4 regions of the Streptomyces sp. NPDC055966 genome follow, and region 3 is predicted to be linked to each of the others. Evidence: riboswitches for the same ligand, from Rfam matches in the RefSeq annotation. Region 3 holds a riboswitch; each other region holds the start of a gene.

The links. A riboswitch is a leader RNA that binds a small molecule or an ion and turns the genes downstream of it on or off. The one in region 3 is predicted to bind cyclic di-AMP.
Region 1: linked by a shared signal. The riboswitch ahead of ACFC8N_RS06390 (M23 family metallopeptidase) and the one ahead of ACFC8N_RS37325 (transglycosylase SLT domain-containing protein) in region 3 are both predicted to bind cyclic di-AMP.
Region 2: linked by a shared signal. The riboswitch ahead of ACFC8N_RS09760 (M23 family metallopeptidase) and the one ahead of ACFC8N_RS37325 (transglycosylase SLT domain-containing protein) in region 3 are both predicted to bind cyclic di-AMP.
Region 4: linked by a shared signal. The riboswitch ahead of ACFC8N_RS29160 (NlpC/P60 family protein) and the one ahead of ACFC8N_RS37325 (transglycosylase SLT domain-containing protein) in region 3 are both predicted to bind cyclic di-AMP.

What each region holds. Positions count from the first base shown of each region.
Region 1 covers NZ_JBHJYK010000002.1:464,263-471,925, reverse strand. Annotated here, with positions in the region: gene ACFC8N_RS06400 (pitrilysin family protein) at 1-1,104, shown strand, start outside; gene ACFC8N_RS06395 (pitrilysin family protein) at 1,122-2,492, shown strand; cyclic di-AMP (ydaO/yuaA leader) riboswitch at 2,703-2,865, shown strand; gene ACFC8N_RS06390 (M23 family metallopeptidase) at 2,878-3,618, shown strand; gene ACFC8N_RS06385 (GntR family transcriptional regulator) at 3,837-4,523, shown strand; gene ACFC8N_RS06380 (HPr family phosphocarrier protein) at 4,688-4,969, opposite strand; gene ACFC8N_RS06375 (GNAT family N-acetyltransferase) at 5,146-7,663, shown strand, end outside.
Region 2 covers NZ_JBHJYK010000004.1:18,765-26,427, forward strand. Annotated here, with positions in the region: gene trmB (tRNA (guanosine(46)-N7)-methyltransferase TrmB) at 243-1,070, shown strand; gene ACFC8N_RS09750 (PrsW family intramembrane metalloprotease) at 1,140-2,477, shown strand; gene ACFC8N_RS09755 (aldo/keto reductase) at 2,518-3,462, opposite strand; gene ACFC8N_RS09760 (M23 family metallopeptidase) at 3,537-4,562, opposite strand; cyclic di-AMP (ydaO/yuaA leader) riboswitch at 4,570-4,738, opposite strand; tRNA gene ACFC8N_RS09765 (tRNA-Met) at 5,067-5,140, shown strand; gene ACFC8N_RS09770 (dihydrofolate reductase family protein) at 5,215-6,348, opposite strand; gene ACFC8N_RS09775 (MarR family transcriptional regulator) at 6,447-6,983, shown strand; gene ribA (GTP cyclohydrolase II) at 7,093-7,663, shown strand, end outside.
Region 3 covers NZ_JBHJYK010000022.1:117,478-125,140, forward strand. Annotated here, with positions in the region: gene ACFC8N_RS37300 (hypothetical protein) at 1-526, opposite strand, end outside; gene ACFC8N_RS37305 (ABC transporter permease) at 703-1,620, opposite strand; gene ACFC8N_RS37310 (ABC transporter ATP-binding protein) at 1,607-2,605, opposite strand; gene ACFC8N_RS37315 (outer membrane lipoprotein carrier protein LolA) at 2,676-3,884, opposite strand; gene ACFC8N_RS37320 (polyprenyl synthetase family protein) at 4,226-5,236, opposite strand; cyclic di-AMP (ydaO/yuaA leader) riboswitch at 5,851-6,031, shown strand; gene ACFC8N_RS37325 (transglycosylase SLT domain-containing protein) at 6,036-6,539, shown strand; gene ACFC8N_RS37330 (HAD family hydrolase) at 6,548-7,354, opposite strand; gene ACFC8N_RS37335 (FAD-dependent oxidoreductase) at 7,507-7,663, opposite strand, start outside.
Region 4 covers NZ_JBHJYK010000015.1:66,114-73,776, forward strand. Annotated here, with positions in the region: gene ACFC8N_RS29135 (PspC domain-containing protein) at 143-1,429, shown strand; gene ACFC8N_RS29140 (response regulator transcription factor) at 1,426-2,136, shown strand; gene ACFC8N_RS29145 (NlpC/P60 family protein) at 2,171-3,232, opposite strand; gene ACFC8N_RS29150 (hypothetical protein) at 3,708-4,061, shown strand; partial or broken gene ACFC8N_RS29155 (hypothetical protein) at 4,039-4,311, opposite strand; gene ACFC8N_RS29160 (NlpC/P60 family protein) at 4,400-5,599, opposite strand; cyclic di-AMP (ydaO/yuaA leader) riboswitch at 5,607-5,779, opposite strand; gene pcrA (DNA helicase PcrA) at 5,991-7,663, shown strand, end outside.

The sequences.
Region 1 (7,663 bases), on a different contig from region 3:
GAGCGCACCAACTACTTCGAGACCATGCCCGCCCACCAGCTGGAGCTCGCGCTCTGGCTGGAGGCCGACCGCATGGGCTCGCTGCTGGCCGCCCTGGACGACGAGTCCATGGAGAACCAGCGGGACGTCGTCAAGAACGAGCGCCGCCAGCGCTACGACAACGTCCCCTACGGCACCGCCTTCGAGAAGCTGACCGCCCTCAGCTACCCGCAGGGCCACCCCTACCACCACACGCCGATCGGCTCGATGGCGGACCTGGACGCGGCCACCCTGGAGGACGCCCGCCAGTTCTTCCGCACCTACTACGCGCCGAACAACGCGGTGCTGTCCGTGGTCGGCGACATCGACCCCGTACGGACCCTCGCCTGGATCGAGAAGTACTTCGGCTCGATCCCCGCGCACGACGGCAAGCCCGCGCCCCGCGACGGCTCCCTGCCCGAGGTCATCGGCGAGCAGAAGCGCGAGGTCGTCGTCGAGGAGGTCCCGGCGCGCGCCCTGATGGCCGCCTACCGGCTGCCGGAGGACGGCACGCGCGCGTGCGACGCGGCCGACCTCGCCCTGACCGTCCTCGGCGGCGGCGAGTCCTCCCGCCTGTACAACCGGCTGGTGCGCCGCGACCGTACGGCCGTCGCGGCCGGCTTCGGCCTGCTGCGCCTCGCCGGCGCGCCCTCGATGGGCTGGCTGGACGTGAAGGCCTCCGGCGACGTCGAGGTGCCGGTCATCGAGGCCGCCATCGACGAGGAGCTCGCCCGGTTCGCCGAGGAGGGCCCGACGCCGGAGGAAATGGAGCGCGCCCAGGCCCAGTTGGAGCGCGAGTGGCTGGACCGGCTCGGCACGGTGGCGGGCCGCGCCGACGAACTGTGCCGGTTCGCCGTCCTGTTCGGCGACCCGCAGCTCGCCCTCACGGCTGTCCAGCGCGTCCTGGCGGTGACCGCCGAGGAGGTCCAGGAGGTCGCCAAGGCCCGCCTGCGCCCCGACAACCGCGCGGTCCTCGTCTACGAGCCGAAGTCCCCGGAAGCGGCCCCCGACGCCGACGTGCCCGAGGACCCGGAGCAGGAAGCGACCGTAGAGGCCGGCAACGAGAACGAGGAGACGGCCAAGTGACCGAGCAGCTCGCCAGCATGGACTTCCACCCTCAGCCGCGGCCCGGCGAGGCCAAGCCGTGGGCGTTCCCGGCCCCCGAGCGCGCGGCGCTCGACAACGGCCTGACGGTGCTGCGCTGCCACCGCCCCGGCCAGCAGGTCGTCGCCGTCGAGGTGCTGCTCGACGCGCCCCTGGACGCCGAGCCGGCCGGTCTGGACGGCGTCGCCACGATCATGGCGCGGGCCTTCTCCGAGGGCACCGACCAGCACTCCGCCGAGGAGTTCGCGGCCGAGCTGGAGCGTGCGGGCGCCACGCTCGACGCGCACGCCGACCACTCCGGTGTCCGCATCAGCCTGGAGGTGCCCGCCTCCCGCCTCGCCAAGGGCCTCGGCCTGCTCGCCGACGCCCTGCGCGCGCCCGCGTTCGCCGAGAGCGAGGTCGAACGGCTGGTCCGCAACCGCCTGGACGAGATCCCGCACGAGCTGGCCAACCCCACCCGCCGGGCCGCCAAGGAGCTGTCCAAGGAGCTGTTCCCGGCCACCTCGCGCATGTCGCGTCCGCGCCAGGGCACCGAGGAGACGGTCGAGAAGATCGACGCGGCCGCCGTACGCGCCTTCTACGACCGCCATGTGCGCCCCTCGACGGCCACCACGGTCGTGGTCGGCGACTTCACCGGCATCGACCTGGACGCCCTGCTCGGCGACACCCTGGGTGCCTGGAGCGGTACCCCGGGGCAGCCCCGGCCCGTGCCGGCCGTGAGCGCCGACGACACCGGCCGCGTGGTCATCGTGGACCGGCCCGGTGCGGTCCAGACGCAGCTGCTGATCGGCCGCGTGGGCCCCGACCGGCACGACCGCGTGTGGCCCGCGCAGGTGCTCGGCACGTACTGCCTGGGCGGCACCCTCACCTCCCGCCTGGACCGCGTCCTGCGCGAGGAGAAGGGCTACACCTACGGTGTGCGTGCCTTCGGCCAGGTCCTGCGGTCCGCCGCGGACGGCACGGGTGCCTCCCTGCTCGCCATCAGCGGCTCGGTGGACACGCCGAACACCGGTCCCGCGCTGGACGACCTGTGGAAGGTGCTGCGCACCCTCGCGGCGGAGGGACTGACCGACGCCGAGCGGGACGTGGCCGTCCAGAACCTCGTCGGGGTCGCGCCGCTCAAGTACGAGACGGCGGCGGCCGTCGCGAGCACGCTGGCCGACCAGGTCGAGCAGCATCTGCCCGACGACTTCCAGGCGACGCTGTACCGGCAGCTGGCCGCCACGGGCACGGTGGAGGCCACGGCCGCCGTCGTGAACGCCTTCCCGGTGGACGGCCTGGTGACCGTCCTCGTCGGTGACGCCTCGCAGATCAAGGCGCCGGTGGAGGCGCTCGGCATCGGCGAAGTCAGCGTGGTCGCGGCCGAGTAGGGCACGCACGCGTGGGGCCCTGACCGCCTACGGGCCGTCAGGGCCCCTCGTCGTTCCGCGCCCTTCCCCAGATGCCCGATTTGGGACGGAGGTTGCCTGTCTGCCCTGTGGGATGCGCTACAAAAGCCCGGTTCGGTTTGGGGACCGGCGGCAGGCCCGCCTAGCGTCGTCCGGGCTGTTCGTCAGGCAGTGCGCCGCACCCGCGGCACCGGACAGCCATCGCCGAGTCCCCGTACGGCGCGAGCCAGGGGAGCCGGGGACCCACAACGTCCCCTGGGGTGAATCGGACGCCCACGCGTGCGCGTGGGGGCCGTAGGAGACCTTCCTGCTCCGAACCCGTCAGCTAACCCGGTAGGCGAGAGGGAAGGAAAGGACCAGCCACTCCATGGCGTTCATGTGCGCCACCGGGAAGCACCGCAAGCCCGGCCGGGTCACGCGCACCGCCGCTCAGGCGGCCGGCGTCGCGGCCCTCACCACCGGTGTCATCGGCACCCTCGCGGCCTCCCCCGCGTCCGCCGCCCAGAACTCCGTCGAGCAGACCGGCCTCACCCCGGTGATCAGCGTGGGCGACGACATCGCCGAGCAGATCGACGCGCAGGCAGCCGCCCAGCGGCAGGCCGCCGCGCAGAAGGCGGCCGAGGAGGCCGCGGCCCGGCGGGCCCAGGAGATCCACGAGACCAAGGCCCGCGCCGCACGCGAGGCGGAGCGCGAGCGGCTGAACCGCTTCGTCGCCCCGATCGCGGACTCGTACGTCTCCACGGGCTACAAGGCCAGCAGTTCCCTGTGGTCCTCCGGTTCCCACACCGGCATCGACTTCCACGCGGCCAGCGGCACGCCCGTCCACGCGGTCGGCTCCGGCACCGTCGTCTCCACCGGCTGGGGCGGCGCGTACGGCAACCAGATCGTGATCCGGATGGCCGACGGCATGTACACCCAGTACGGCCACCTGTCGTCCCTCGGCGTCACGGTGGGCCAACAGGTCACCCCGGGCGAGCAGATAGGCCTGTCCGGCGCGACCGGCAACGTCACCGGACCGCACCTGCACTTCGAGGCCCGTACGACCCCCGACTACGGCTCGGACGTCGACCCGGTCGCCTATCTCCGCGAGCACGGCGTGAACGTCTGACGCGCACGGCGCACGAGACACGGCATCCGAAGCCCCGGCTCACCGAGCCGGGGCTTTCGTCGTTTTTCCACGGTGTCCTCGGTGCGCTTACGGGAGTCGCTGTCCAAAAAATATCCATGGATTCCGGCCCGCCGTCGGAAATTCTGGCTCATTGCAATAGAGTCACGGAACACGCGTCCATCGTCGACGTGTCACGGGGATTAAGGCGGAGGTCGGTCATGCGTATTCCGGCGCACTCGGTATGCACAGCGATCCGGGACGACATCGTCGCCGGTGTCCACGAGCGCGGCAGCCGCCTCACCGAGGAAGTCCTGGCCCGCCGCTACGGCGTCTCGCGCGTCCCCGTCCGCGAGGCCCTGCGCACGCTGGAGGCGGAGGGCTTCGTGGTGACGCGCCGGCACGCGGGCGCGTGCGTGGCCGAGCCGACCGAGCAGGAGGCGGCCGACCTGCTGGAGATGCGGATGCTCCTGGAGCCGCTCGGCGCCGCCCGAGCCGCGCAGCGGCGCACGGAGGCACATCTGAAGGTGCTGCGCGGCCTGGTCAGACTGGGCCAGGAGCGGGCCAGGCGGGGCAGCAGCGAGGATCTTCGGTCACTGGGCGGCTGGTTCCACGAGACGCTCGCCCAGGCCTGCGCGAGCCCCTCGCTGACCTCGATGCTGACCCAGTTGCGCCACAAGATCGCCTGGATGTACGCGGTGGAGGCGCTGCCGACCCCGGTCGAGTCCTGGGCGGAGCACGGCGCGATCGTGGACGCGGTGGCGCGCGGCGACGGCGAGCGCGCGCGGGCGCTCACGGCTCTGCACGGCGAGCGCGCGACGGCCGCGCACCGGCTTCGCTTTTCTGCCGGCGGCGAGGGTGTGAGGACTTCGCAACACGCCGTAAACATGACCGGCCTGCGTCATTAACACGAGCGCCGTATACAAAGAAGAGTAATTCGGTGGCGGTGTATTCTTGCTGCCTGAATTCAGGTGTGTTCACGCATTGTGGAAGACCGTGCCAAACGGCGAAGCCGCGCCGCCCCGGAAAGGGCGACGCGGCTTCGGTGTTCCGTGTTCCGGGCGGGGCCGGATCAGACGGTCTCGGGCAGCTCCTCCAGGCCCTCGGAGACCAGCTTGGCCAGACGCTCCAGGGCGATGTCCGCGCCCTCGGCGTCGGAGGCGAGGACGATCTCCTCGCCACCCTGGGCGCCCAGACCCAGGACGGCCAGCATGGAGGCCGCGTTGACGGGGTTGCCGTCAGCCTTGGCGATCGTCACCGGGACGCCTGCGGCCGTGGCGGCTCGGACGAAGATGGAGGCGGGGCGGGCGTGGAGGCCCTCGGCCCAGCCGACGTTGACGCGGCGCTCAGCCATGTGTTGCTGCCCTTCGGTGTTCAGGGTTGTCTAGACCAGTTTCCCATATCGCGAAGCGTGTCCGGAGCGGACCCTCGTCCCCTCCGGTGTGACATCGGACCGCGGCCTCGATCCGACTTCCGTCCCCCACAGACTGCCTCGCGCCGTTGTCGGACGCGAGCCGTACTCTGGGGCCCATGCAGAGCTCGGCGGACCGGCAGGACCGGTACGAGTACCCCGCCCACTGGGAGGCGGACGTGGTGCTGCGCGACGGGGGTACCGCGCGCATCCGGCCCATCACCATTGATGACGCCGACCGCCTGGTCAGCTTCTACGAGCAGGTCTCGGACGAGTCGAAGTACTACCGCTTCTTCGCGCCGTACCCACGACTGTCCGCCAAGGACGTCCACCGCTTCACGCACCACGACTTTGTGGACCGGGTGGGACTCGCGGCCACCATCGGCGGCGAGTTCATCGCCACCGTACGCTACGACCGCATCGGCGCCGACGGCATGCCCGCCTCCGTGCCGGCCGACGAGGCCGAGGTCGCCTTCCTCGTGCAGGACGCCCACCAGGGCCGCGGAGTCGCCTCCGCCCTGCTGGAGCACATCGCGGCCGTCGCGCGCGAGCGGGGCATCCGCCGCTTCGCCGCCGAGGTGCTGCCCGCCAACACCAAGATGATCAAGGTGTTCACGGACGCCGGGTACACCCAGAAGCGCAGCTTCGAGGACGGCGTCGTCCGCCTGGAGTTCGACCTCGAACCGACCGACCGCTCGCTCGCCGTCCAGCGCGCGCGGGAACAGCGCGCCGAGGCCCGCTCGGTACGGCGGCTCCTCGCGCCCGGCTCGGTGGCCGTCATCGGCGTCGGCCGCGCCCCCGGCGGCGTCGGCCGCAGCGTCCTCGGCAACATCCGGGACGGCGGCTACGGCGGCCTGCTGCACGCCGTGAACCAGGCCTTCCCCGAGGACTGCAAGGAGATCGACGGGGTGCCCGCGCACCGCTCGGTGCGGGACATCGACGGCCCGGTCGACCTCGCGGTGATCGCGGTACCGGCCGATCACGTGCCGGCGGTGGTCGCGGAGTGCGGCGAACACGGCGTGCAGGGACTCGTGGTCCTGTCCGCCGGATACGCCGAGAGCGGGCCCGACGGGCGGGAGCGGCAGCGGGCGCTCGTGCGCCACGCGCGCGCGTACGGCATGCGGCTCATCGGCCCCAACGCCTTCGGGATCATCAACACCGCCCCCGGCGTCCGGCTGAACGCCTCGCTCGCCCCCGAGATGCCCCGCCCCGGACGCATCGGCATGTTCGCCCAGTCCGGCGCCATCGGCATCGCCCTGCTGTCCCGGCTGCACCGGCGCGGCGGCGGCGTCACCGGGGTGACGGGCGTCTCCACGTTCGTCTCCGCCGGCAACCGCGCCGACGTCTCCGGCAACGACGTCCTCCAGTACTGGTACGACGACCCCGAGACCGACGTCGCCCTCATGTACCTGGAATCCATCGGCAACCCGCGCAAGTTCACGCGGCTCGCGCGGCGCACGGCGGCGGCGAAGCCGCTGGTCGTCGTGCAGGGGGTCGGCTCCGCCCCGCAGGGGCACGCGGTGCGGGCGACGCGGCTGCCGCACGCCACCGTCTCCGCGCTGCTGCGGCAGGCCGGAGTGCTGCGCGTCGACACGATCACCGAACTGGTCGACACGGGCCTGCTGCTCGCCCGGCAGCCCCTGCCGGCCGGGCCGCGCGTGACGATCCTCGGCAACTCCGAGTCGCTGGGCGTGCTGGCGTACGACCGCTGCCTCGCCGAAGGACTGCGCCCGTCGCGCCCGCTGGACCTGACGACCGCGGCGACGGCGGAGGACTTCCACCGGGCGCTGGGAGCCGCGCTGGCGGACGACACGTGCGACGCCGTCGTCGTCACCGCGATCCCCGCGATCGGAGAAGGCTCGCCGGGGGATGCCGAGCTGGCGCAGGCGCTGCGGTCGGCCGCGGCGGCGGTGCCGGGCAAGCCGGTGCTGGTGGTGCATGTGGAGCTGGGGGGACTGGCCGAGGCCCTGTCGGCCGCGGCGAGCACGGCACCGCAGGCCGTCGAGAGGACTCCCGGGACCGCCGGAACCGAGGGCGCCGCCCCGCCCTTCCGCCCGGCGGGACGGCTGCCCGCCGAGGGAGCGGCGTCCGACAAGGCCATCCCCGCCTACCCCGCAGCCGAACGCGCGGTGCGCGCCCTCGCCGAAGCCGTCAAGTACGGGCAGTGGCGGCGGGAGGCGGCGGAGCCCGGGAAGGTGCCCGAGTACGACGACATCGACGAGAAGGGGGCCGCGCGGCTGATCGGGGAGCTGCTCGCGCGCGGAGAAGGGCTCACGATCTCCGCCGCCGAGACCTGCGAGCTGCTCGGCAAGTACGGCATCCCCGTCCGCCAGGCCCTGCCCGCCCCGACCGCCGACGCCGCCGCCGACGCCGCCCGCACCCTCGGCTACCCCGTGGCCCTCAAGGCCACCGCCCCCCACCTGCGGCACCGCGCGGACCTGGGCGGCGTACGCCTCGACCTCGCGGACGAGGAGCAACTGCGACGGGCGTACGCCGAGTTGACCGAGCTGTTCGGGGCGCCGGAGGAACTGCGGCCGGTGGTGCAGGGCATGGCGCCCCGAGGTGTCGACACGGTCGTCCGCGCGGTGATCGACCCGGCCGCCGGCGCCGTGCTGTCCTTCGGGCTGGCCGGGGCCG
Region 2 (7,663 bases), on a different contig from region 3:
GGGCGCTGACCGCCCCAGACGGCCACCTCAACCGGGAAAACACGAGAGCCGCGCACACACCGAACGAGGACGCGCCCGCCGGGCCGGGCGACAGGGCGGGACCCCGGCAGGCTCCTCGGATCCGGGCCGCGGCGGGAGCCGGTGCGCCGGGCCTCGGCGACCGGGGGCGTGCCGGGCGGCCGAGCGGGGAGCCCCGGCGGGAGCCGAGGGTGGCTGCGGAGCGCCGTAAAATCGGTCTTACTGTGTCTGACTCGCTGAACACCCCCGACGCCCCCGCTCCGGCCGACCCCCACGCACCCGGTTCGTCCATCCGGCACACCCGGGCCAAGGGCGAACCGCGGTTTCCCGACGGGCCCAAGGCCGATCCCGCCGGGTCGCACTTCGAGCGGCGGATCCGGAGCTTTCAGCCGCGGCGCAGCCGGGTGACGGCCGGGCAGGCCGACGCGCTCCAGCGGCTGTGGCCCGTGTGGGGGCTCGACATCGACGGGCAGCAGGTCATCGACCTCGGCGAGCTGTTCGGGAACGACCGGCCCGTCGTGCTGGAGATCGGCTTCGGCATGGGCGAGGCCACCGCGCAGATGGCCGCCGGGGACCCGGACACCAACATCCTCGCCGTCGACGTGCACACCCCGGGCCAGGGCAATCTGCTGAACCTCGCCGACCAGGGCGGCATGGCCAACGTCCGGGTGGCCAACGGCGACGCGATCATCCTGCTCCGCGAGATGCTCACGCCCGACGCGCTCGACGGGCTGCGCGTCTACTTCCCGGACCCCTGGCCGAAGAAGCGGCACCACAAGCGGCGGCTCATCCAGCCCGAGTTCCTCACCCTCGCCGCGACGAGGCTGCGCCCCGGCGCGCTCGTGCACTGCGCGACCGACTGGGAGCCGTACGCCGAGCAGATGCTCGACGTCCTCACCGCACACCCGGACTTCGAGAACACGCAGGCGGACGGCGGTTTCGCACCGCGCCCCGCGTTCCGGCCGCTGACCCGTTTCGAGGGGCAGGGACTGGACAAGGGTCATGTGGTGAACGACCTGCTGTTCCGGCGCGTACCGCACAAGAGCGCCTGACCGAGCCGGACCTTCCCGGTCCGGTAATCCGCTCCAGCCCCTCGTCCCGTCACCGTTAGGGTCGATGCCGTGGCCATCAGTCCGACCAGTCCCCCGTATCCCGCGTATCCGCCCGCCCCCGGCGGTCCCGTGCTCCGCCATCCGCACTGGTGGCAGCGCGCATCGGTGCGGTACGGGGCGCTGATCACGCTCCTGGCGCTGTCCGGGCTGGTGATCCTCGCGCTCGTGCGCCGGCAGACCGGTACCGAGGGGTTCCTCGTCGGCCTCGGGCTGGCCGTGCTGCCCGTGCCCTGGCTGACCGCCGCCTTCCGCTGGCTGGACCGGGTGGCGCCGGGCCCCCGGCGCAACCTCGTCTTCGCGTTCGCCTGGGGCGCCTGCGCGGCGGCGCTCATAGCCATCGTCGCCAACAGCTTCGCGACCAGGTGGATAGCCACCGCCACCGCCGATCCGGCCGGCGCCGACACCCTCGGCGCCACCGTGATAGCGCCGATCGTCGAGGAGTCCGCCAAGGCCGCGGCCGTGCTGTTGGTCTTCCTCTTCCGCCGGCGCGACTTCACCGGGATCGTGGACGGGATGGTGATAGCCGGGATCACCGCCACCGGCTTCGCGTTCACCGAGAACATCCTCTACCTCGGCACGGCCTTCGGGGCCGACCAGCTCTCCGGCGACAGCGGCATCGCCTCCGTCACCGCCGCCACCTTCTTCGTGCGCATCGTGATGTCGCCGTTCGCGCACCCCCTGTTCACCACCATGACCGGCCTCGGCTTCGGCCTCTCCGCGTTCTCCGCGCCACGGCAGCGCGCGCGGCGGGTGCTGCTGCCGGTCTGCGGGCTGCTGCTCGCGATGAGCATGCACGCCTTCTGGAACGGCTCCTCGACCTTCGGCGAGTTCGGGTTCTTCGCCGTCTACGGCTGCTTCATGGTGCCCGTGTTCGGACTGCTGACCTGGCTGGCGATCTGGACGCGGCAGCGGGAGCTGCGGACCGTGCGCGCGGAGCTGCCCGTGTACGTGCTGGCCGGGTGGCTGGGGCCGGCCGAGCCGGACGCGCTGGGGTCGATGCGGGCGCGGCGCGCGGCGCGCGACTACGCCCGCCACCACGGCGGGAAGCCGGCGGCGCGGGAGGTGGCGCGCTACGAGGAGTACGCCACGACGCTCGCGCTGCTGCGGCACCGCGGGCGCACGGGGCGGGCCGGGACCGACTTCGTCGTACGGGAGGGCGAGCTGCTGGACGCGCTCTGGCGGCGCAGGGACGCGGCGCGGCCGGCCCTGGAGTACGCCGCCCGGGCCACCGCCCCGGCTCCGGCGCGCTGGGCTCCCCCGCATCCGCAGAACGGGTACCCGTACGGGTATGGGTATCCGGCGGCGCCGTACCCCGCATACCCCGCGTACAACCCGTACCAGTCGTAGGCCGTCGGGCTCGCGCGGGGCCCGGCGCCGCCGGGAGGGATCAGGCCGACGCCGCCGTCAGCTTCGTCAGTTCCTCGTCCGTGAGCTTCAGGTCCGCCACTCCCAGCAGTGCGGGGAGCTGTTCGACCGTGCGGGCCGAGGCGATCGGGGCCGTGACCGTCGGCTGAGCCGCGAGCCAGGCCAGGGCGACCGTGGCGAGCGGGGCCTCGTGGGCGGCGGCGACCTCGTCCAGGGCGGCGAGGACCTTCTGGCCGCGCTCGGAGTCCGCGTACTCCTGCACCCGGCCGGCGCGGGCGCTGTCGACCGTGGTGCCGGGGCGGTACTTGCCGGTGAGGAAGCCCGAGGCGAGCGCGAAGTACGGCACCGCGGCCAGGTTCTCCTTGGCGGCCACCTCCTGCAGCCCGCCCTCGTAGGTGTCGCGGGAGACCAGGTTGTAGTGCGGCTGGAGGGCGACGTACCGGGCCAGGCCCTCGCGCGCGGAGAAGTCGAGGGACTCCTGCAGCCGCTCGGCGCTGATGTTGGAGGCGGCGATGTGCCGGACCTTGCCCGCCCTCACCAGCTCGTCGAGGGCGCCGATGATCTCCTCGACCGGGACCTCGGGCCTGTCGAAGTGGGTGTAGTAGAGGTCGATGTAGTCGGTGTCCAGGCGGCGCAGGGAGGCGTCGGCGGCGGCCTTGATGTTGGCGGCGGACAGGCCCTGGTACTCGGGGTGCTGGCTGACCTTGGTGGCGATGACGACATCGGAGCGGTTGCCGCGGGCCTTGACCCACTTGCCGATGATCGTCTCCGACTCACCGCCCTTGTTGCCCTCGATCCAGGCGGTGTAGGCGTCGGCGGTGTCGATGAAGTTGCCGCCGGCCGCCGCGTAGGCGTCGAGCACGGCGAAGGAGGTCTCCTCGTCGGCGGTCCAGCCGAAGACGTTGCCGCCGAGGGAGAGGGGGAAGACCTGGAGATCCGAACTGCCGAGTGTGCGCAAGGAAGTCATGCTTCACGTCAACGCCGGCGACGGATGATCTCATTCCGCCACCGGCGCCACGATCACCCGGAGGGTCGGACGGGTCAGGGGTTGAGGCCCTTGTCCCGCAGCCACGGCGCCGGGTCGATGGCGGTGGCCTGGCCGTTCGGGTGGACCTCCAGGTGCAGGTGCGGGCCGGTGACGTTGCCGGTGGCGCCGACCCGGCCGATGACGTCGCCGGTCGAGACCTTCTGGCCGACCGAGACGCCGATCGAGGACTGGTGGCAGAACCACAGCTCGGTGCCGTCGTCCAGGGTCAGGACGGTGCGGTAGCCGTAGGCACCGGCCCAGCCGGCCTGGGTGACGGTGCCGCCGTGGACGGCCTTGATGAGGGTGCCGGTGGGGGCGGCGAAGTCGAGACCGGTGTGGTAGCCGGAGGACCACATCGCGCCGGGCTGACCGAAGGTGCCGGTGATCGTGTACGACACGACGGGCAGCGTGTACTGCTTGGCCAGCTCGGCCAGGCGCTTGGCCTCAGCGGCCTTCGCGGCGTCGGCCTCCGCCGTGGCCTTGGCGGCCGTGGCCTTGGCGGCGGCGTCCTTCTCGGCCTTGGCGGCCGCGTCGGCGGTCTGCTGCTCGGCGGTGGCGAGCCTGGCGGCGGTGGCCCGGCTGTCGGCCTTGCTCCGCTGCTGCTCGGCCTGGGCCATGATCCGGTTGCGCAGGGCCTCGCCGGCGTCGCCGTTGCTGCCGCTCTCGGTGTGCATGCCGACGTCGGAGAGCCCGGTGGCGGTGGTGGACTTCGGTGCCTCGGTGGAGCCGCCCTCGAAGAGGTGGCTCACGGAGTCCGGCAGGGAGATGGAGACCGGCGGCTTGCCGGTGTGGGCGCTGGCCATGCCGCCCGCGCCGACGGCGGCGACGACGCCGACGCCGAGGACGGTGGAGCTGCGGGCGAAGCCGCTGCGCTGCTTGGCGACCCGGTGCCGGCCGCGGACCCGGTCGACGGAGTCCTCGGTGGGGTTCCACTCCTCCCACGTGCCCTCTTCGGCGTGGTAGGAGCCGTAGCCGAAGGGTTCGGGCTCGTCGGACGCCGGTATGGACGGGGCTTCGGGGGCAAGCCGGTTGGACGCCACGCGGGCGTACTCCTTTCCTTCCGTCGCCTACCGGGTTAGCTGACGGGTTCGGAGCAGGAAGGTCTCCTACGCGCGTATACCGGGCGTGGACTCAGTGAGTTCACGTCGGCGTCCGCGTGATTCACCCCAAGGTGGTGGTTCCCCGGTTCCCTCGCGGGATTCGGCGCGTGCGCACGGAGCCGCCTCTTGTGACGGCTGGGACGACCGCGCTGCGTTATCGAACGTTAATAGACCCGCGAGGCACTTTCCAAGCCGTTCGGCTTGATCGTTAATGCTTTCCGGCCGGACACATACGCCAATACAAAATCAAATCGGGCGAGTTGGCCACGGTTCAGGGGTCTCGGCGTTTTTGATGGTGTCTCAGATGTTATGCGGACGGCGGTCGCTCGGTCACCGTCGGTGAAGACGTCATGACGGCGGGCCCCGGAATCACCGGGCAGCGGGCCCCGCGATCAAGCGGTGTGCGAGCACCCCTTCGCATGGGGTACTCTTGAGACACAACGACGCGGGGTGGAGCAGCTCGGTAGCTCGCTGGGCTCATAACCCAGAGGTCGCAGGTTCAAATCCTGTCCCCGCTACTGAAGACTCAGGGCCCGGAATCCAGTGGATTCCGGGCCCTGAGTGTTTCGCGCCCCCGAAGGGGCGCGGCGGCTCACCGCAGCAGATGCCCGTTCGGCGCCTTGGCCCGCGCCTCGTACTCCGGCAGTACGACCACCTCGGCCCCGGCCTGCGCCAGAACCCCGCTCCCGTCGGCCGCCTCCACGAACGTGTCCGGCTCGCGCCACGCCGTCACCACCCTGCGCACTCCCGCCCGCAGGATCAGCTCGGCGCACGGCACGGGCCGGGACGCGCGGCGGGCGCACGGCTCCAGGCTGCTGTAGACCGTGGCGGCGGCCAGCCGCGGGTCGGCCGGGTCGATCTTGGCCAGCGCCGCCTCCTCCGCGTGGACCACGGGGTCGCCCCCCTCGCGCGAGTGGCCGCGCGCCAGCTCCGTGCCGTCGGCCGCGACGACCACCGCGCCGACGCTGAACGCCGTTTCCGAGGGCGGGCACAGCGCGGCGAGTTCGCAGGCGATGCGCAGCCAGTGGCGGTCAGCGGCGACCGGGGCGGCTCCGGTGCCGGGAGCGGTGGGCTCGTAGCGCATGAGGACGACGTCCTCGATCCGGCGGGTCTCGGTGAGGCGGAGGCGGCCGGCCTGGTACCCGCCCGGGCCGAACAGGCGCGGGGCGGCCGGGTCACCGACGAGGAGAGGGGCGAGGACCAGCTGGAGTTCGTCGGCGAGGCCCTGCTGGAGGAGCTGGGTGTGGACAGTGCCGCCGCCCTCGACCATCAGGCGCCGCACGCCGTGCACGACGTACAGGTGCTCCAGGAGCGCCGGCCAGTCGAGGCCGGGGCCGAGCGGGACGACCTCGGCGCTGTCGCCGAGGAGCCGTGCGGCGCGCTCGGCACCGGCGTCGGTCGTGTAGACGACCTTCGCGCCGCCGGTGTGCCAGAACCTCGCGGCCGGATCGAGGTCGCCGGAGGCGGTGACGGTCACCTTGAGGGGGTATGCGGGCTTGCCCTCCGCGACCCGGGCGGCGCGGCGCTCGGCCGAGTTGACCAGCAGTCGCGGGTTGTCCGCGCGGATCGTGCCGGCGCCCACGAGGATGGCGTCGGACGCGGCCCGCACCTCGTCGACCCGGTCGAAGTCAGCCGGGCCGGACAGCAGCAGGCGCTCGGGGCCGGTGTCGTCCAGGTAGCCGTCGAGCGAGACGGCGGCGGACAGCAGCACATACGGGTACGACATCGGGCGCACTCTCCCTGCGAGGTCTGCGAGGTCTGCGGAGTCCGGGTCCGCGAAGCCGGGATCTTGGTTCAAGTTTGAAACAAACCTACACTGGCCGCATGACGACCCGCTGGCTCAGCCCCGAGGAGCAGCGCGCCTGGCGCGCGTACATGGCCGCGACCCACCTCCTGGAGGACGCGATGGACCGGCAGCTCCAGCAGGACGCCGGCATGCCCCACCTTTTCTACTCGGTGCTGGCCAACCTCTCCGAGGCACCCGAGCGACGGCTGCGCATGACCGATCTCGCCGAGACGGTGAAGATCACGCGCAGCAGGCTGACGTACGCGGTGACCCGGCTGGAGCGGGACGGGCTGGTGCGCAGGGAGGACTGCCGCTGGGACAGGCGCAGCAGCATCGCCGTACTGACGGACGAGGGGATGGCCGTGCTGGAGCGCGCGGCGCCCGGGCACGTCGAGACCGTGCGCAGCACCCTCTTCGACCGGCTGACGCCCGCGCAGGTGGGGCAGCTGGAGGAGATCTTCACGAGCGTCGCGCGGGGACTGCAGGACGAGGACGCCGAGGCCGGGACGGGGGATGTGCCGTGGCGGCGCCGGTCGTCGTGTTCGTCGTCCCAGCCGCCGCCCGCCTCCTCGTGAATCGCTGGAGTCGCTCCCGAATTCAATTGCTTTAACTTTTAAGCATGGGGTAGGGTCCCCTGTGTACTACTGCTTCAAATCTGAAGCAGCCGCCTCTGGAGGGACCCGCATGCCCGACACCCCCGCCGCCACGCCGCGCGCCCGCGTCCGGGTTCCGCTGCGCTTCCACGACGGCTACAGCGTCGACGCCGAACTCGTCACCTTCCACGGCCTGGCCGACGGCCAGGAACACGTCGCCGCCGTCCTCGGCGACCCGGCCCCGGGCTCCGTACCGCTGGTGCGGCTGCACTCCGAGTGCCTCACCGGCGACGTCTTCGGCTCGGCCCGCTGCGACTGCGGCCCCCAGCTGCGCGAGGCGGTCGAGCGCATCGCCGACCGGGGCGGTGTGCTGCTCTACCTGCGCCAGGAGGGCCGCGGCATCGGCCTCTACAACAAGCTCGACGCCTACGCCCTCCAGGACCAGGGCCTCGACACCTACGAGGCGAACGCCGCGCTCGGCCTGCCGGAGGACGCCCGCGACTACACCGCCGCCGCGCAGATGCTCGCCGCCCTCGGCATCGGCGAACTGGACCTGCTGTCCAACAACCCCGACAAGGCAGAGCAGTTGAGGTCGCTGGGCGTCGTCGTCCGGGACCGGGTGCCGACCGGCGTCTTCACCACCGCCCACAACGTCCGCTACC
Region 3 (7,663 bases):
GGAGGGGTGCGGCTTCGGGCGCGGGGGCGACGGAAGAGGGAGTGGAGAGGGCGGAGGGAGCGGAGGGAGCAGCAGCCGTGGTGGCGGTTGTGGTGGCGGCGGCCGCCACCGGCGCGTCCATGACCGGCGGGGGGCCGAACTGCCCCGTCGGCACCCGCGCCGTCCCGGCCTTCGGTTCCGGGCACGACCCGGCCTGCTCCGCCGGCTGCGCCTTCTCCGCCTCGCGCGGCGGAGCCGTCCGCACCGGCTCCCCCATGACGCGGCTGGAACCGTCCGCCGAGACCTCCAGGGGAACCATGAGGCCCACCCGGTCGTCCTGGATCGTGGCACGTATCGGGGCGCCGAGGCTGATGGCGAGGCGCTGGAGGCGGTTCAGGACCGTCTGGTGGATCTCCTCGCCCGGCACGGCCGCCACCGACGTCCCGCCCACCGACGCGCCACCCGCGCCGAACACCCGGACCGGCACCGCCGCCCGGTGCTCCGCGGGCCGCTGCGCCCGCTTCTTCTCGAAGCTCAGTCGAGACATCGGTTTTCCCTCACTCCCCCGGCGTCGCGATTCCGGTCGTACGCGTCCTGCCCACCAGTGTCTCCGCTCGCCTCGGCTTCCGGGTCACCGCACCGTCACAGCCTCGCACCAGCCGCCTCCCGGGAGCATGCTCAGCGGCGGCGCGAAGACGCTCTTCGCGCGGGCCCGGCAGGGGCTCAGGCGCTGATGTCCTTCGTCGTGAACCTCGCCCAGGCCGCCGTGCCGAACACGGCCGCGTACAGCGCTTGGAGGCCGAGGTTCTTCTCCAGGCCGTCCCAGTAGACGGGGTCGCGGATCAGGTCGGCGAAGGACAGCCAGTAGTGCGAGAAGAAGTACGGCTGGAGGGCGTGCAGCTGGGGTATCTGGTCGAGGATCTGGACGGTGATGAGCAGCCCCACGGTGGTCGCCATCGCCGCGATGCCGCTGTTCGTGAGCGTCGAGACGAACAGGCCGAGGGCGGCCACGCCGACCAGGGAGAGGGCGACGACCAGGGCGATCAGCAGGGCTCGGCCGAGGCCCTCGGCGAAGCTGATCTGCGTGCCGGATATCGTCGTGAGGTCGCCCAGCGGGAAGAGCAGCACGCCGACGATCAGTGCCGAGACGGCGACGACCAGGGTGGCCAGCAGGCAGAAGGCCATCACCGTCGCGTACTTGGTGAGCAGCAGCCGGGTGCGGCCGGCCGGGGCGACCATCAGATAGCGCAGCGTGCCCGCGCCCGCCTCGCCCGCTATCGCGTCCCCCGCGACGACGCCGACGGCCATCGGCAGGAAGAACGGCAAGGTCGCGGCGAGTGCCGTGAACACCAGGAACAGGCCGTTGTTGGTGATCTGCGAGATGAACGCAGGGCCCTGGCCGCCGTGGTCCGCCGACCCGCCGCCGCGCGTCTCGATCTTCACCGCGATCCCGACCAGCACCGGCACCGCGGCCAGCACCCCGAGCAGGGCGAGCGTGCGCCAGCGTCGGACGGTCGTGACCAGTTCGCTGCGCAGCAGCCCGAACGTCCACAGCGGGCTCGGCCGGCGCACGGCGGGGACGAGGGCCGCCCCGGACCCGGGAGCCCTCTCGGACAGGGGATCCGTCTCAGCCCGCGACATCGAAGCCCTCCCCCGTCAGTGCCACGAACGCGTCCTCCAGCGAGGCCCGTTCGAGCGCGAGGCCGCGCACCCGCACGCCCGCCATGACCAGCGCGGCGTTCACCTCGGCGAGGTCCCGCGCGGGCGGTTCGCCGGTGACCCGGTCGCCGTCGGCGGTGACGTCCGCGACGCCCTGTTCCTTCAGCACCCGGGCAGCCTCGGCCGGATCCGGGGTGGTCACCACCAGCCGGCCGCGCGCCCCGGCAGCCAGGTCGGCCACCGCGCCCTGTGTGACGAGCCGGCCCTGCGCCATGACCGCCGCGTGCGTGCACACCTGCTCGATCTCGTCGAGGAGGTGGGAGGAGAGAAAGACCGTCGTGCCGTCGGCGGCCAGCTCTCTGATCAGGGTGCGGATCTCCCGCATGCCCTGCGGGTCGAGGCCGTTGGTGGGCTCGTCCAGGACGAGCAGCCGGCGCGGCTGGAGCAGGGCGGCCGCAAGACCCAGGCGCTGCTTCATGCCCAGCGAGTACGCTCTCGCCTTCTTTCCGGCGGCCGCCGCGAGGCCCACCCGGTCCAGGGCGGCGGCGACGCGGGCGCGCCGGGTGCGCGGGTCGGCGGTCGGGTCGGCGGCGTCGTAGCGCAGCAGGTTGTCCCGGCCGGAGAGGAAGCCGTACAGCGCGGGGCCCTCGATGAGCGCGCCGACCTCGGGCAGCACGGAGCGGGCCGCCCGGGGCATCGGGCGGCCCAGCACCCGGGCCGTGCCTGCGGTCGGCTCGATCAGGCCCATCAGCATGCGGATGGTCGTGGTCTTGCCCGAGCCGTTCGGACCGAGGAAGCCGAAGACACTGCCGGCCGGGACGGTCAGATCCAGACCGTCCACGGCGAGCTGTCCGCCGCGGTAGCGCTTGGTGAGACCGCGCGTGGCGATGACGCTCGCCTCGGCCTGCCCGGGGGCATGCCGCTCGGCGTCCCCCGCCTCCCGCTCCGTGGCGGACGGTCCGTCCATCGGCTCCCCCTCGGTTCGTGCTTCCGTAAAGGGTCAACGCACGATCACGGTCCGTAGTGCCCGGACAGGGTCACTTTCCTTCGTTCGCCGCCTTCACCAGGGCGTCCTTCGTCACCGCGCCGGCGTAGACCTTGCCGTCGTCGGTCATCAGGACGTTGACCAGGCGGGTGGAGAAGACCGTGCCCTTGCCGAACTTGCCCGAGACCTTGTCGCCGAGCGAGCCAAGGAAGCCGCTGAGGTCGCCGGCCTTGGAACCGCCGCTCGGCAGGCCGCCCTTGGCGCCCGTGTCGAACGTGGCGACGGACGTCCAGCCCTTGCCGATGACAGTGCCCTTGTCGTGGCCCTGGGCGAAGCCCCCGCCGGGCTTGAACCCGTCGTGCTCCCGGGCCGTGGCGCCCTTCTTCTGCTCCGTCACCTTCGCGCCCTTGGGCGGGGTGAAGGTGAACGTGGAGGCGGCCGGCCTGGCGAAGGAGACCTCGGTGAAGCCCGCGTCGACGACGGCGGCGCCGCCGCTCTTCGGGGTCAGCGTGAACTTCAGCGGCATGCCCGTCTTCGCGTCGACCGCGATGCTGATCGCGCCGACCGTGGTGCCCGACTGGCGCGGCTTGATCAGCAGCTTGTAGGCGGCGCGGCCGGCGACCTGCTCGGTGCCGTCGACGGTGACGGACGTGGTGCCGTCCACCGCCTTCAGCGCCTGGTCGGCGAAGTCCTTCGGCGTGGCCGGCGGCTGCTCGGCCCTGCGGTCCTTGCCCGTCTCGGGGGAGGTGCTGTGGGAGACGGAGTTGGTCTTGCTGTCGTAGCCCCAGACGTTCGTGCCGTCGTGGATGAGGCTGTACTCGGAGCCGCTCTCCAGCAGCGAGATCTTCTGCTTGTCCGGGCCGTCGGCGGCGACGCGCAGCGTGTGCGTGCCGGAGACCAGCTCGGTGAGCTTGGCCTGCGGGTCGGCGGAGGAGCCGGCGCCGGCGCCCTTGCCGGCCCCGGAGGCCAGGCTGCTCTCCAGGCCGCCGAGGTTCGGCAGGCCGAGGTCGGTGCTGATCTTCACCGTGCCGGACAGCTGCTGCACGTCCGACTTGGCGATCTTGTCGATGAGCTGCTTCGCGGTGATCTTGGGCAGGTCCGGGTCGCCCGAGGCGGCGAGCGCCGGGACCAGCCCGATCGTGGCCGCCGCCACGCCCACCACCGCGACCGGGACCGCGTAACGCGCGGCCTTGCGGCGTCCGGCGTGCGGGTTCTCGTCCCGCGCGACGTCCACCGCGTCATCGGATTCGTACGGTGCCATGTGTGCCTTACCTCCGTCGTCGGCGGCGGCTTTCCTCACGCTGGTCCACCCTGAGCCGCCATTCTCACCCGAATCGGTGAGGAGTGGTGATGTCCGTGTTCCCCATCTCACCAAATCGGCCATGAGGAAGCGTCAGACCACGGAGCCAACTCCGTGTACGCCTGCGGTATGACACGTAGGGGCGGCGACCACCGGGACCCCTAGGGGCCGGGCCCGGTCGCACGGATGCCGAAGGGCGCCGTACGGCCGTGTGCCATATCGCGGACACGTCAGCCACTGTCAGCGGGGACGAGCCGGTAGGCCGTCGCGGGCCGGCACGCCGTCGTGGGTGGCCCGGGGCCTCAGCCCGCGCGGTGCACCACCGCGTCGCACAGCTCCACCAGAGCCGCCTTGGCGTCGCAGTCCCGCAGCGGCGACAGCGCGGCCCGGGCCTCCTCGGCATAACGCACGGTGTCGCGGCGGGCCTGCTCCAGCGCGGGGTGCGCGCGCAGCGCGGTCAGGGCCTCGGCGTGCCGGGCGTCGTCGGTGAGGTCGGAGTCCAACAGCTCGCACAGCGCGAGGTCCTCGGGCAGCCCCAGCCGGGCCGCGCGCTCGCGCAGCCGGAGTACGGGCAGCGTCGGGATGCCCTCGCGCAGGTCGGTGCCCGGGGTCTTGCCGGACTCGTGCGAGTCGGAGGCGATGTCCAGGACGTCGTCGGCGAGCTGGAAGGCGACGCCGAGCCGCTCGCCGTACTGGGTGAGGACGTCGACGACCGTCTCGTCGGCGCCCGACATCATCGCGCCGAACCGGCACGAGACCGCCACCAGCGAGCCGGTCTTGCCGCCGAGCACGTCCAGGTAGTGCTCGACCGGGTCGCGGCCGTCCGAGGGGCCCGCGGTCTCCAGGATCTGGCCCGTGACCAGCCGCTCGAACGCGAGGGCCTGCACCCGGACCGCCTCGGGCCCGAGGTCGGCGAGGATCTGGGAGGCACGGGCGAAGAGGAAGTCGCCGGTGAGGACCGCGACGGAGTTGCCCCAGCGGGTGTTGGCGCTGTCCACACCGCGCCGCACGGCCGCCTCGTCCATGACGTCGTCGTGGTACAGCGTGGCGAGGTGGGTCAGCTCCACGACGACGGCCGACGGCACGATGCCCGGCGCGTAGCGGTCGCCGAACTGCGCCGCGAGCATCACGAGCAGCGGCCGGAACCGCTTCCCGCCGGCCCGTACGAGGTGCTGCGCGGCCTCCGTGATGAACGGGACCTCGCTCTTGGTGGCCTCGAGCAAGCCTTCCTCGACAGCCGCCAATCCGGCCTGGACATCGGCTTCGAGAGCCTGGTCCCGCACGCTCAGCCCGAACGGCCCGACGACGGTCACGAGGGGTCTCCTGTCTGCTGGTGTCTGCTGGCGATTACACGGTTTGTCGATAGGTCGCTGCCATCACTCAAGTCAGCGTATCCGGTCCTGTTTCGATCACCGATAGCGCCCACCGGTCCGGCCCGGGCGCTATTGGATCATGGCCGCTTTGTTTTCGATCAGATGGTAAGAACGGACATTCATCGACTTAACAGGACACCTTGCGCTTTGTCGCGAACCGAGGGGCGAGCGGAGTAACGGCTCCACCCTCACCCGCGGGCCATCTCACACCCACCCCTCACCCCATCCCTCGCCCACCCCCCTTTCCACGTCCCCCTTCACGACCGGCGCCACTCCGAGCGCGAGTCCCTGAAATCCGCTATGTCCCCTTTATGACTATTTGATACTTCGTGAGTTGGGTCACGGACGCCCATGTCCGCACACCGGCCGCCGAACCGCCCGTTCTCCTTGCCCGGCGCGCGAGTTGAGGGTTGGCAACCGCAAAGGATCAAGCACCACATAGGGTGCAGTTCAAGGTCAAACAGGACGTTGTGTGATTCCGGCACTTGTTCCCGACATGTGCTCTCGCATACGTTCCGGCTCGCTGGGCGGACGCCGAATCCTGCCGCCGCCCGCACAACCATCCGCGAACTCATTCGTACGGCAGGAGCGGGGGACCCAGGTAAGTCGCCGGACCGGTCGGCACACGTCGCACCGGAACGGCTAGGGGTGAAGCCGCGCCTTCTCGCGAAGGCACGGCCGGGCACCTCCCCGCCCGAACCCGACAGCTCACCTCGCAGGCGCCGGAGAGGAACTCCCCATGTCTGCTGCCGCTCAGCACAGCCGTACCCGCACCAGCCGTCTCATGCGCACCCTCGCCGTCGCCGGCACCGGTGCCGCCGTCCTCGCGATGCCGCTCATCGGCGCCACCAGCGCCTCCGCCGCCACCAGCACGCCCTCGACGGCCGCCGCGACCACGTCCCTCGTCCACACGTCCGGGTACACGAACACCCTCGACGGCTGGATCCGCGAGTCCCTCTCGATCATGGCCCAGAAGGGCATCCCCGGCTCCTACAACGGCATCTTCCGCAACATCATGCGGGAGTCCTCCGGCAACCCGCTGGCCATCAACAACTGGGACTCCAACGCCGCCGCCGGCATCCCGTCCAAGGGCCTGCTCCAGGTCATCGACCCGACCTTCCGGGCCTACCACGTGACCGGCACCGCGTTCGACCCGTACGACCCGGTCGCGAACATCACCGCGGCCTGCAACTACGCCGCCGCGCGCTACGGCTCGATCGACAACGTCCACAGCGCGTACTGAGACACCGGTCAGCCGGTCGGAAACAGTCTTTCGAGGACGACGGCGACGCCGTCGTCCTCGTTCGACATGGTGATCTCGTCGGCCACCGCCTTCAGTTCGGGATGCGCGCCGGCCATGGCGACCCCGTGCCCGGCCCAGTCGAACATCGGGATGTCGTTGGGCATGTCCCCGAAGGCCAGCGCCTGTCGGGCACCGACGCCGAGCCGCTCCGCGGCGAGCGCCAGCCCGGTCGCCTTGGTCACCCCGGACGGCTGGAGCTCCACGGTCCCCGGCCCCGACATGGTGACCGTCGCGAGCGAACCCACCACCGCGCGCGCGACGGCCGCCAACTCGTCGTCGGACAGGGCGGCATGGCGCAGCAGCACCTTGCTGATGGGCTTGTGCCACAGGTCGTCGCGCCGGTCGACCCGCACCGAGGGCAGGGTCGGGTGCGGCATCCGGTAGCCGGGCTCGATGAGCGTGAGCCCGTCGACGCCGTCCTGGTCGACGGCCGCGTAGACCTGCCCCACCTCGGCCTCGATCTTGCCGAGCGCCTCCTCGGCCAGTTCCCGGTGCAGCCGGACCGACCAGAGCAGGCGCCCGCCCCCGGCGTCGTAGACCTGCGCGCCCTGTCCGCACACCGCGAGCCCCGCGCAGCCGAGGCGCGCGAGCAGCGGCCGTACCCGAGGGGCCGGACGGCCCGTCACCACCAGATGCCGGGCACCGGCCCGCGCCGCCCGCGCGAGCGCGGCGAGCGACCGGTCGGAGACCGTGTCGTCGCCCCGCAGCAGCGTGCCGTCCAGGTCAGTGGCGATCAGTGCGTATGCGGCTGCCATGATCAGAGAATACGGACGCGGGGCCTGTCCGACTCACCTTGCCGTACTGCGTACTTACGTGCTCATCACCCCCAAGTGGCGCCCGCCGTCGGCCTGATGACACTGTCGGGGTCCCCTGTATGCCGTCGCCGTCCCCGGATGCGGCCGCTTCGTCAGCCGTGGGCCGCCGCCAGGTGCTTCGCCAGTCGCGGCGAGGCGAACTCCGTGCCGCACACGAAGCGCATCACCGGGCCGTACGACGCCGCCGCCGGCAGGCCGGTGAAGTACAGGCCGGGGACGGAGGAGACGCAGCCGGGGCCGAGCCTCGGC
Region 4 (7,663 bases), on a different contig from region 3:
CCTGAGAAGGGGCGGGGAGCCGTTCGACCGGCACCGGACCCTACTCGCCCGGCGCTCCCCGACCGGGTTCCGCCGAAGATCAGGGGCGTCTCGGGGGCCGACCCTGATGCCTGGCCCCGCCGGTCATGTGACCATCGTTGGCATGCCGGAAGCCGCAAGCCTGCCAGTCGACGACCCGCGGCCGCCGCGCAAGCTCTACCGCAGCAGCGACGGACGCTGGCTCGGCGGAGTGGCGCGGGGCCTCGCCGGGCATCTCGGGCTGCCCGTCATCTGGGTGCGGCTCGTCTTCGTCGGCCTGTTCATGGCCAACGGCCTCGGCGCGCTGCTGTACGCGGCCTTCTGGTTCTTCGTCCCCCTCGGCGTCGGCGGCGTCGGAGGTCACAAGCCGCCGGTCGCCGCGGAGACCGCGCCGGGCGGCCGCCGCAGACTCGTGGCCCGCAGACCGGACAAGGGCCAGATCGTCGCGCTGCTCCTCATGGTCGCCGTGTCCATGGTGTTCGTGGGCAGCGTCAATCTGACCAGCGCCGCCAAGGCGTATCTGGTGCCGGCCGTGCTCGTCGCGGCCGGTGTCGCCCTGGTGTGGAGGCAGGCGGACAACGCACGCCGGGCCCGCTGGGTCGAGGTCGGCCGCCGGCGCCGCACACTGACGCTGCTGCGCGCAGCCGGCGGTGTCCTGCTCGTCACGGCCGGTGTCTCGGCCGTCTTCGTGCTCCAGGGGTCGGCCGCCCACCTCGGCGCGGTCCTCCAGGCGGCGCTCGCCGTCCTCGTCGGCATCACGCTGCTCGCAGGTCCCTATCTGGTGCGCATGACCCAGGACCTGTCGGAGGAGCGCCTGATGCGCATCCGCGCCCAGGAGCGCGCCGAGGTCGCCGCGCACGTCCACGACTCCGTGCTGCACACCCTCACCCTGATCCAGCGCAACGCGGACAACGCGGGCGAGGTGCGCCGTCTCGCCCGCGCCCAGGAGCGCGACCTGCGCACCTGGCTGTACAAGCCGGAGGGCACCGGCAAGGACGAGGCCGACGAGCCGGACACGGTCGCCGAGGCGGTGCGGCGCAGCGCGGCCGAGGTCGAGGACAAGCACGGTGTGCCCATCGAGGTGGTCGTCGTCGGTGACTGCCCGCTGGACGACAGGACCCGTGCGCAGATGCAGGCCGCGCGCGAGGCGATGGTGAACGCCGCCAAGTACGGTGGCGAGGGCGGTGCCGTACAGGTCTATGCCGAAGTCGAGGGGAGGACGGTCTTCGTGTCCGTACGCGATCGCGGACCGGGCTTCGACCCCGACGCGATACCCGCCGACCGGATGGGCGTCAGAGAATCGATCATCGGCCGCATGGAGCGCAACGGCGGCACGGCCCGGCTGCGGGCGGTGCCCGGCGGCGGCACGGAGGTCGAGCTGGAGATGGAGAGGGCGGAGAAGACGTCATGAGCGACGCGACCGAGACGAACGGTACGACGGGGGCCGGCGCGGCCGGACGGCACGTACGGGTCGTGCTCGTGGACGACCACCGGATGTTCCGCGCCGGTGTCCAGGCCGAGATCGGCCAGACCGCGGAGACCGGGGTCGAGGTGGTCGGGGAGGCAGCGGACGTCGACCAGGCGGTCACGGTCATCACCGCGACCCGGCCCGAGGTGGTCCTCCTCGACGTCCACCTGCCGGGCGGCGGCGGGGTCGAAGTGCTGCGCCGGTGCGCGGCGTTGATGGCGGACGCCGAGCAGCCCGTCCGCTTCCTCGCGCTGTCCGTGTCGGACGCGGCGGAGGACGTGATCGGAGTGATCCGCGGCGGCGCCCGAGGCTATGTCACCAAGACCATCACGGGCACCGATCTGGTCGCCTCGATCTTCCGGGTGCAGGAGGGCGACGCGGTCTTCTCGCCGCGGCTGGCCGGGTTCGTCCTGGACGCCTTCGCCTCCACCGACGCCCCGCCCGTGGACGAGGACCTGGACCGCCTCACCCAGCGCGAGCGCGAGGTGCTGCGGCTGATCGCCCGCGGCTACGCCTACAAGGAGATCGCCAAACAGCTGTTCATCTCGGTGAAGACGGTCGAGTCCCATGTCTCGGCGGTCCTGCGCAAGCTCCAGCTGTCCAACCGCCACGAGCTGACCCGCTGGGCGACGGCCCGCCGCCTGGTCTGACCCCGACCGGCTCCGGGACCCCTGGGGGGCGCCCTCACACCACCCGGGTCGCCCCCGCGAACGGCATCAGGTCGATCGGGGCCAGCCGGACCGGCGCCGAGGGGTTGGGGGCGTGGATCATCAGTCCGCCTCCCACGTAGATGCCGACGTGACTGACGCCGGAGTAGAAGAACACCAGGTCCCCGGGCCGCAGTTCGGAGCGGGAGACGCGGCGGCCCGCGTCGATCTGGGCGTAGGTGGTGCGGGGCAGGGAGATGCCGGCGGAGCGGTAGGCGGCCTGGACCAGGCCCGAGCAGTCGAAGGCGTTCGGGCCGGTCGCCCCCCACACGTAGGGGCTGCCGAGCTTGGCGTAGGCGTAGCCGACGGCCGCCGCCGCCCGCGTGTCGGGGGCCGCGGCGGGCCCGGCCTGTGCAAGGGCGTCCCGGACGTCCGAGGCGGACCGGGAGGCACGCCCCCGGGTGCCGCCGTCGCCGGTGACCGCGGACCGCTGCCGCGGCGTGAGCCGCGCCAGCAGCCGCCGGGCCTCGCCCAGTTTGCCGGTGATCGTCGTCTTCTGACGCCGCAGCTCCGCCTGCCGGGAGCGCAACGACGTCAGCTGGACGCGCGCCGCGCCGCGCAACTGCTCGATCTCCCACAGCTGTTCGCGCACCCGGGACACGGCGGCGGCCTGCTGGTCACCGGCCCGCTCGGCGAACGCGGCGTCGGCCAGGTACCGGTCGGGGTTGTCGGAGAGGGCCAGCTGCCAGGCGGGGGAGAAGCCGCCGGCGCGGTACTGCGCCGTGGCGAACGAACCGAGCGCCTCCCGGGCCGAGTTGAGGCCGTCCTGCTTGCGGGCGGTCTCGTCGCGCAGGGCGTTGAGCCTGCGCCGGGTGCTGTCCGCCGCCTCCTTGGCACCGTCGTACTTCTCGGTCGCGGCCTCGGCCTGCTGGTACAGCGCGTCCACCCTGGCCTTCACCTGTGCCGGTGTCGGCGGGGGCTCGGCGTGCGCCGAACCGCCGAAGCCCGTCGCGGTGGCCGCGCCCGTCAGGGCGAGCGTGGCAGCGGTCCGGGCCGTGGGGCCGATCGGGCGTTGCCGGGGCTTGCGGTGCGCTGCCACCTGGACTGTCACGTCCTTCCGTGCGACTCGACACGATCCGACGGCCGAGCGGTCCGTGGGCCGTGCGGTCCGGCCCAGCGGTGCCTGCGTCCGGCGGTGGCCCGCACAGGGGGAACGGGCCGCCGCCGGACCCTTCTCGGCGGTGGTGCCCGGCCGCCGCCCCTGGCCCGGGCGGTGATGGGGAGCCGGTCACCTGGGGGAGGACGCTAGGCCGGAGTGTGACGGGTAGGTAACGCAGTGTACGGAACTGGCGTCGACAGATCGGTAGGTGACCGTACGTGATCGTGCGGCCGGTCCGGAGTCGTCCCCTTCACGTGGCGTGGTGACCGATGCGCGGAAAGCGGAACAGGCGGGAGGCGTGAGGTGCTATGGGCCGCATATATGCAAGATCCGCAGCGGTGGACGGCCGGGTGCGGACGGCTGTGCCAGGGCCCGGTGGCGAGGGACCGCATCGCCCTGATTAGGCTCCGGCCTCATGGACGTACTCATCCATCTCTTCGTCGGCCTGCACATCATCGGCATCGCGGCGCTGCTCGGCGGTTTCCTCACCCAGATGAAGGCGATGGGCCAGGGCACGGCCCGCTTCGTCCCCGGGATGCTGCACGGCGCGCTCACCATGCTCGTCACCGGAGTGGTGCTGGTCGGCCTCAACCAGGCCGGTGACCACCACATCAACACCATCAAGATCGGTCTGAAGCTGGCCCTGCTGATCGTGATCCTCGGCCTGGTCTACGTCAAGCGCGACGAGGAGAAGGTCGAGAAGGGTGCCTTCGGCGTCGTCGGCCTGCTGACCATGGCGAACATCTTCATCGCCGTCCTGTGGACCTGACGGCCGTCCCTCCCGCCGTACGGGCCGCGCGCACCGCTCCGGCGCCGACCGCGAGCCACGCCGCCACCGCCACCCACACCAGCACCCGCCCCGGCCACCGGAGCCACGGGAGTCGCACGGCGGCCGCGACGGAAAGCGTCGCAGCCGCCGTCATCCCCATCGGGAACACCGTCGACCACCGCCGTACGTCGTAGCCGGGCCGGGGCCGCGCCGCCTCGGCCGCCGGCAGGACGACGTACCAGGCCAGGTCCGGGACGCGGAGCCGAGGCGCGAGAACAGCCGGTACGCGCGCGTGGCCGGGAAACGCCGGTACGCGCGCGTGGGCACCGGTGCGGAGATCAGCCCGGGCGGACCACGCTGTGGATGATCGATTCTCCGCCGTAGTACACCGACTCCTCGCGGACGTAGGCGCCCGGCTTGGGGGCGTGGATCATCATGCCGTTGCCGATGTAGAGGCCGACGTGGCTGATGTCGTCGTAGAAGAAGATCAGGTCGCCCGGGCGCGCGTCCGCCAGGGAGACCGTGGTGCCGGCGTTCACCTGGTCGTACGTGGTGCGCGGGAGCGCGACGCCGGCTGCCTTCCATGCGGCCTGGGTCAGGCCCGAGCAGTCGTAGGAGCCCGGCCCGGTGGCGCCCCACACGTACGGCTTGCCGATCTGGGCGCGGGCGAAGGCGAGGGCCTTCTCGGCCTTCGTGTCGTACGAACCGGACGAGCCGGAGGATCCCGAGGACCCCGAAGAGGTGGAACCCGTCGAGCCCGTGGACGTGGACCCGCCGGAGCCGGACGACGACGAGCCGGACGAACTGCTCTGCTGCTTGGCCCGGGCCGCGGCCTGCTGCTTCGCCAGCTCGGCCGCCTTGCGCGCCGCCTCCTGCTGCTTGGCCTGTTCGATCTGCGCGAGTCGCGCCTTCTCCTGGGCCGTCAGTTGCGAGAGCAGTTCGCGCGCGGAGGCGAGCTTCTTCTGGACGGTCGTCTTGGCCGTCTGGAGGTCCTGCTGCGAGGTGGTCAGCGTCTGGAGGCTCTCGGCGGCCTCCCGCCGCTTCTTCATCGTGGCGGCCTGATCGCCGATGTAGGCGTCGACCGCGCTCTTCTCGCGCGTGGTCAGCCGGTTCATCAGCTGGGTCTGGTCGAAGTAGTCCTGCGGGTCGTTCGCCAGCAGGAAGGTGGCCGTGCTCGGCGCGGCGGCGCCGGTGCGGTACTGGGCCGCGGCGAACGAACCCAGCTCCTCGCGGGCCTTGTTGAGGCTGTCGGTGCGGCGGGCGACCTCCTGGCGGAGGGCGTCGACGTGGCCGCGCTCCTTGCCGGTGCGCTCCTTGGCCGCGTCGTACTTCTCGGTCGCCGACTCCGCCTGCCGGTAGAGGTCGTCGACCTTCTTCTCCACCTCCTCCAGGCTCGGCCGGTTGTGGTCGGTGCCCGGGGCGGCCTCGGCGGTCTGGGACAGCATGGCTATGGAGGTGAGGGCGGCGGTGGCGAGAGCGGGGGTGCGTATACCCGCCGCGGTGGTCCCGCCGGGGCGCGGCTTGCGGTGCGACGCCAAGGGAGGCGACTCCTTCCAATGGTCCGCCTACCGGGTTAGCTGTCGGGTTCGGGCGGTGGTTCGGAAGGGTTGCCCTACGGCGTCGTCCCGGACGGGATTCGGCCGATTCACCCCAGGTTCGGTGGGTCCCCGGCTCCGGGTGCCCCGTACGGGACGGGCCGGACTCGGCGGGGGCCGCGCACGCGGCCCGACCGCAACCTAGCCAACTCGTGTGGCTAGTGTGAAGGTTGGTGCGTGATATGTCCGATACATTTTCGTGATCCGAGACCGGAATCACGTCCGGGTCATCGGGTGATTCCGCTGGGTAAGGGATGTTCGCCCCTTCGCCCGCGCGGTCTTCTTCCCGGGACGGCGACCGGTTGTCGGTGGGGCGCCCTAGACTCGGAGAGCGATGAGCAGCCTCTTTGACGACAGCTTCCTGGCGGACCTCCAGCCCCCGCGCGGGCGCGAGGAGGAGCCTCCGCCGCCGCCCGAGGACGATCACGCTCCGGAGCCGCTTCCGGACGATCTGTTCGGCGGGAAGTTCGACGTGCCGCCGGACCGGGATTCCTACTACCGCGACGGCGCCCCCCGCCCCGCACTCGACGCGGCGGCGCTGCTGGAGGGGCTGAACGACAACCAGCGCGCCGCGGTCGTCCACGCCGGCTCCCCCCTGCTCATCGTCGCCGGCGCCGGCTCCGGCAAGACCCGTGTGCTCACCCACCGCATCGCCCACCTGCTCGCCGAGCGGAGCGTGCACCCGGGCCAGATCCTCGCGATCACCTTCACCAACAAGGCCGCGGGCGAGATGAAGGAGCGCGTCGAGCAGCTCGTCGGCCCGCGCGCGCACGCGATGTGGGTGATGACCTTCCACAGCGCGTGCGTGCGCATCCTGCGGCGCGAGTCGAAGAAGCTCGGTTTCACGTCGTCGTTCTCGATCTACGACGCCGCCGACAGCAAGCGCCTGATGGCCCTGGTCTGCCGCGACCTGGACCTCGACCCCAAGCGCTTCCCGCCCAAGTCCTTCAGCGCCAAGATCAGCAATCTGAAGAACGAGCTGATCGACGAGGAGGACTTCGCCGCCCAGGCCGCCGACGGCTTCGAGAAGACCCTCGCCCAGGCCTACGCGCTCTACCAGTCCCGCCTCCGCGAGGCCAACGCGCTCGACTTCGACGACCTGATCATGACGACGGTCAATCTGCTGCGCGCCTTCCCGGACGTCGCCGAGCACTACCGCCGCCGCTTCCGGCACGTCCTGGTCGACGAGTACCAGGACACCAACCACGCCCAGTACGCACTGGTCCGCGAACTGGTCGGCACCGTCGAGCGCGCCGCCGAGGACGTCACCGAGGACGTCGCCGCCCCGCCGGGCGAGCACGACCTCCCGCCCGCCGAGCTGTGCGTCGTCGGTGACGCGGACCAGTCGATCTACGCCTTCCGGGGCGCGACGATCCGCAACATCCTCCAGTTCGAGGAGGACTACCCGAACGCGACGACGATCCTGCTGGAGCAGAACTACCGCTCCACCCAGACGATCCTGAGCGCCGCCAACGCGGTCATCGAGCGCAACGAGTCCCGCCGTCCGAAGAACCTGTGGACCAACGCCGGCCAGGGCGCCCGGATCACCGGCTACGTCGCCGACACCGAGCACGACGAGGCCCAGTTCGTCGCCGACGAGATAGACCGCCTGGTCGACGCGGGCGACGCCAAGGCGGGCGACGTGGCCGTCTTCTACCGCACCAACGCCCAGTCCCGTGTCTTCGAAGAGGTCTTCATCCGCGTCGGCCTGCCCTACAAGGTCGTCGGCGGCGTCCGCTTCTACGAGCGCAAGGAGGTCCGGGACGTCCTGGCCTACCTGCGCGTTCTCGCCAACCCCGAGGACTCGGTGCCGCTGCGCCGCATCCTCAACGTCCCCAAGCGGGGCATCGGCGAGCGCGCCGAGGCGATGATCGACGCCCTCTCCCAGCGCGAGAAGATCAGCTTCCCGCAGGCGCTCAAGCGCGTGGACGAGGCGTACGGCATGGCCGCGCGCTCCACCAACGCGGTCAAGCGGTTCAACACGCTGATGGAGGACCTGCGCACCAT